2 regions of the Exiguobacterium alkaliphilum genome follow, and region 2 is predicted to be linked to the other one. Evidence: a T-box and tRNA genes for the amino acid it is inferred to sense, from the RefSeq annotation. Region 2 holds a T-box; the other holds one or more tRNA genes.
The links. The T-box of region 2 lies ahead of serS (serine--tRNA ligase). A T-box ahead of a tRNA ligase gene usually reads a tRNA of that ligase, here a tRNA-Ser.

Region 1 (2,367 bases), 680 kb from region 2:
AAAGTTATAATTTTGAAATTATTTCTCCTTTAACCAATCAAGATTGCAATATTTTCATTCTCTAATATAAAGTAATCGTATAAATAAAAAAAGACCCTAGCCTCAGCTAGGATCTACGGATACCGGTGGTCGGAGTCGAACCGACACTCCAGAGGAACACGATTTTGAGTCGTGCGCGTCTACCAATTCCGCCACACCGGCATATTATGTTGGAGGCGCCAGTCGGAATCGAACCGACGATAGAGGAGTTGCAGTCCTCTGCCTTACCACTTGGCTATGGCGCCAAAGAATGGAGCGGAAGACGGGATTCGAACCCGCGACCCCGACCTTGGCAAGGTCGTATTCTACCACTGAACTACTTCCGCATAGTTGGCTGGGCTGGAAGGGATCGAACCTTCGCATGTCGGAATCAAAATCCGATGCCTTACCACTTGGCTACAGCCCAATAAAATGGGGCGACTGAAGGGAATTGAACCCTCGAATGCCGGAATCACAATCCGGTGCGTTAACCACTTCGCCACAATCGCCATAATATTAAAGCAGGGGCAGCAGGAATCGAACCCGCGCTGACGGTTTTGGAGACCGTAGTTCTACCGCTAAACTATGCCCCTAAGTGGTGGGGGGGGGCGGATTCGAACCGCCGAACCCGAGGGAGCGGATTTACAGTCCGCCGCGTTTAGCCACTTCGCTACCCCCCCACATGGTGGCTTTGGACGGAATCGAACCGCCGACACAAGGATTTTCAGTCCTTTGCTCTACCAACTGAGCTACAAAGCCATGTATGTAAGTCTTTAAATTAAAAATGGCGGTCCTGACGGGGGTCGAACCCGCGATCTCCTGCGTGACAGGCAGGCATGTTAACCACTACACCACAGGACCACACTAATTGCGGGGGCTGGATTTGAACCAACGACCTTCGGGTTATGAGCCCGACGAGCTACCAGACTGCTCCACCCCGCGACGATATAAAAAAATAAATGGTGACCCGTACGGGATTCGAACCCGTGTTACCGCCGTGAAAGGGCGGTGTCTTAACCGCTTGACCAACGGGCCTTGTTGTATTGAAAAACTGGCGGAGAGCAAGGGATTCGAACCCTTGAGACGGTTTTGCCGCCTACACGAATTCCAATCGTGCTCCTTCGGCCACTCGGACAGCTCTCCAAAAAGAGAAAAGTGGCTCCGCAAGTAGGATTTGAACCTACGACCTACCGGTTAACAGCCGGTTGCTCTACCACTGAGCTATTGCGGAACGATCTTGCCTGGCAACGTCCTATCCTCACAGGGGGAGACCCCCAACTACTTTCGGCGCTGAAGCGCTTAACTTCCGTGTTCGGCATGGGAACGGGTGTGGCCGCTTCGCTATCGCCACCAGACAAGTATTATATTAACATCATTTAAGTATAACGTCAATATGTTTTAAGAGATTGTTCTCTCAAAACTGAAGATTCATCAATACAAACCATAGACTAGATCAAAGCCTCGACCGATTAGTATCATTCAGCTCCACGTGTCACCACGCTTCCACCCATGACCTATCTACCTCATCGTCTCTGAGGGGTCTTTCTTGATTGCTCAAAGGGAAATCTCATCTCGGAGGGGGCTTCATGCTTAGATGCTTTCAGCACTTATCCCGTCCGCACGTAGCTACCCAGCGATGCTCCTGGCGGAACAACTGGTACACCAGCGGTGCGTCCATCCCGGTCCTCTCGTACTAAGGACAGCTCTCCTCAAATTTCCTGCGCCCACGACGGATAGGGACCGAACTGTCTCACGACGTTCTGAACCCAGCTCGCGTACCGCTTTAATGGGCGAACAGCCCAACCCTTGGGACCTACTCCAGCCCCAGGATGCGATGAGCCGACATCGAGGTGCCAAACCTCCCCGTCGATGTGGACTCTTGGGGGAGATCAGCCTGTTATCCCCAGGGTAGCTTTTATCCGTTGAGCGATGGCCCTTCCATGCGGAACCACCGGATCACTAAGCCCGACTTTCGTCCCTGCTCGACTTGTAGGTCTCGCAGTCAAGCTCCCTTCTGCCTTTGCACTCTTCGAATGATTTCCAACCATTCTGAGGGAACCTTTGGGCGCCTCCGTTACTGTTTAGGAGGCGACCGCCCCAGTCAAACTACCCACCTGACACGGTCCTCCAGCCGGATCACGGCTGCGAGTTAGAGACTCTATACGCAAAGGGTGGTATCCCAAGGGTGTCTCCACCGAAGCTGGCGCTCCGGCTTCACAAACTCCCACCTATCCTGTACATCGCGTACAAAGCCTCAATATCAGGCTGTAGTAAAGCTCCATGGGGTCTTTCCGTCCTGTCGCGGGTAACCTGCATCTTCACAGGTACTATGATTTCACCGGGTCTCTC
Region 2 (2,367 bases):
CGTGAAACCGAGGTCGGCCGTACACATGCTGAGCACTTGATACGGGAGACCGAGACGCTTGAGCACTTCCTCCGCGTGACCTGTCAACAGCTCGAGTTGCTCGTAAGACTCCTCAGGCTTCACGAAACGGACGAGCTCGACTTTGTTGAATTGGTGCTGACGGATGAGACCACGCGTATCGCGGCCGGCCGAGCCGGCTTCTGAACGGAAGCAAGCGCTGTACGCCGTGTACGTGATTGGAAGCTGTTCCTCTGCGATAATCTCATCACGGTGCATGTTCGTCACCGGCACTTCCGCTGTCGGGACGAGGAAGTAGTTCGTATCCGCCACTTTAAACGCGTCTTCTTCAAACTTTGGAAGCTGACCCGTCCCGGTCATCGCATCGCGGTTGACCATGTATGGCGGGAGGACTTCTGAATAGCCGTGCTCATCGGCATGCATGTCCATCATAAAGTTGATCAAGGCGCGCTCTAAACGGGCACCGAGTCCTTTATAGAAGACAAAGCGGCTGCCCGTGACTTTCCCAGCCCGCTCGACGTCGACAATCTTCAAGTCTTCCATCACGTCCCAGTGCTGTTTCATCTCGAAATCGAACGTCGGTTTCGTTCCGACTTCACGAATCGTGACGTTGTCGTCTTCCGTTTCACCGATTGGTGTTGATTCATGCGGAATGTTCGGGATGCTGAGCAAAATCATGTTCAACTCCGCTTCGACTTCACGCAAGTCTTCATCCAACAACTTGATTTCATCCCCGAGTCGGCGTGTCTCGAGAATCGGTGCGTCTGCGTCTTGTTTGTTCCGCTTCAATTCGGCGATTTGTTTTGACGCCTCGTTCCGTTTTGCTTTCTTTACATCGACTTCGTTAATCAGGTTGCGTCGTTTCTCCTCGAGCTCTGGGAAACGGTCAAGCGCGCTCAAGTCTTCCCCTCGGTGGGCGAGCTTCGCTTTAATGTCTTCAAAATCTTGGCGTAATCGTTTAATGTCTAACATTCTTATTTCCTCCTTTTTCACATAAAAAAGGCGGCACGTCCCTTTCCCGTAGGAAAGGGACGAACCACCTTGGATCCGCGTTGCCACCCTCGTTGCCTGAAATCCAGGCCACTCGATGCACGTAACGTGTGCAGGACGTGACTTGTTTCCAAGCCAATGCTCCGAGGCCGATTCGGTTACACCATCCCGCTAGTTTGCACCAACCACTAGCTCTCTGTCAGTAGATGACTGTAACGTACTTTTCCTCATCATTGCATCTGTCATTGAATTAGTTTTACTTTACAACAACTCGAGTCTATCGACAAGACTCAGTTTTCCGAGCACGAGTCGGACCTCATCAAGAAAATCTGAAAACGCACGCGTCATCCGTGTTAAAAACGATGCCGTGTCGACCGTTTCTGCTGCAACGAGCGTCGCTTTCGGCGGTTGCTCGCCATCTAAGTAACGGACCGATTCAGAAAGTTCGACCGTCACCGTGCCGACTTGCTTGTCTGTAGCAAGCGGTGCTGTCGTGTCGGGTAAATCATAAACGAGGGACGGGACTTCTTGCCCTTTCTCAATCAATACCTCGAACGTGGACGTCGTGCGGACCGTAGCCCGCTCCGTCTCCCCGCCCGCCACGAAGACAGACTCTGGCACAACCTCGCCGCTCCGTAACAGCGGGGTCATGACAAACTCGCCATACGCATAGTCATGGAGTGCTTTCGTCGCCGTGTAACGACCTTCGTCTGTCTTCGCGCCTAATACGACAGACAATACGGTCCGCCCATCCCGTGTCGAGACACCGACGAAACAGTATCCGGCGTCGTCTGTCGTCCCCGTTTTGAAACCGAGCATGCCGGTATACGACAAATCACGGCCGGCGAGCATCCGGTTCGTCGCTTCGAAACGAACACCGTCAATATCGACGTACGCCTGCTTCGTCACATCGAGCACGTCGGGGTATTTCGTTAAATAAGCGAGCGCCAGTTTCATCAAATCGCTCGCCGACGTCAAGTTCTCGCCCGGACGTCCGGCGGAGACCGAGTCGAGTCCAGATGCGTTCGCGAACGTCGTCTGAGTCATCCCGAGCGCCGTCGCCCGTTCGTTCATCAACTCGACGAACGCCGCTTCCGACCCGGAGACCGCCTCACCGAGCGTGACGGCGGCTTCGTTCGCCGAGCGAATCAACGCCACATCATATAATTCTTTCACCGTATACGGTTTATTGACGAGCGGGATGCGAGCAAGACCTGGCTTCTGTGTCAATGCGAGCGCCTCCGCGCTCGGTGTCACTTCCTGATTCCAACTGAGTTCGCCCGCCTCGATCGCTTCGCGGACGAGGAACGCGGTCATCAGTTTTGTAATCGAGGCCGGAGGTAACATCGCATCTTCCTC

Region 1: it encodes a tRNA-Ser, which carries the amino acid that the T-box ahead of serS (serine--tRNA ligase) is inferred to sense. The anticodon was not compared.

What each region holds. Positions count from the first base shown of each region.
Region 1 is NZ_CP073101.1:2,570,119-2,572,485, forward strand. It holds tRNA gene KB235_RS13235 (tRNA-Leu) at 121-201, opposite strand; tRNA gene KB235_RS13240 (tRNA-Cys) at 211-284, opposite strand; tRNA gene KB235_RS13245 (tRNA-Gly) at 291-365, opposite strand; tRNA gene KB235_RS13250 (tRNA-Gln) at 371-445, opposite strand; tRNA gene KB235_RS13255 (tRNA-His) at 452-527, opposite strand; tRNA gene KB235_RS13260 (tRNA-Trp) at 541-611, opposite strand; tRNA gene KB235_RS13265 (tRNA-Tyr) at 615-698, opposite strand; tRNA gene KB235_RS13270 (tRNA-Phe) at 702-777, opposite strand; tRNA gene KB235_RS13275 (tRNA-Asp) at 804-879, opposite strand; tRNA gene KB235_RS13280 (tRNA-Met) at 887-960, opposite strand; tRNA gene KB235_RS13285 (tRNA-Glu) at 979-1,053, opposite strand; tRNA gene KB235_RS13290 (tRNA-Ser) at 1,071-1,161, opposite strand; tRNA gene KB235_RS13295 (tRNA-Asn) at 1,175-1,249, opposite strand; rRNA gene rrf (5S ribosomal RNA) at 1,258-1,373, opposite strand; rRNA gene KB235_RS13305 (23S ribosomal RNA) at 1,468-2,367, opposite strand, start outside.
Region 2 is NZ_CP073101.1:348,608-350,974, reverse strand. It holds gene serS (serine--tRNA ligase) at 1-990, opposite strand, end outside; T-box leader at 1,043-1,251, opposite strand; gene KB235_RS01770 (D-alanyl-D-alanine carboxypeptidase family protein) at 1,270-2,367, opposite strand, start outside.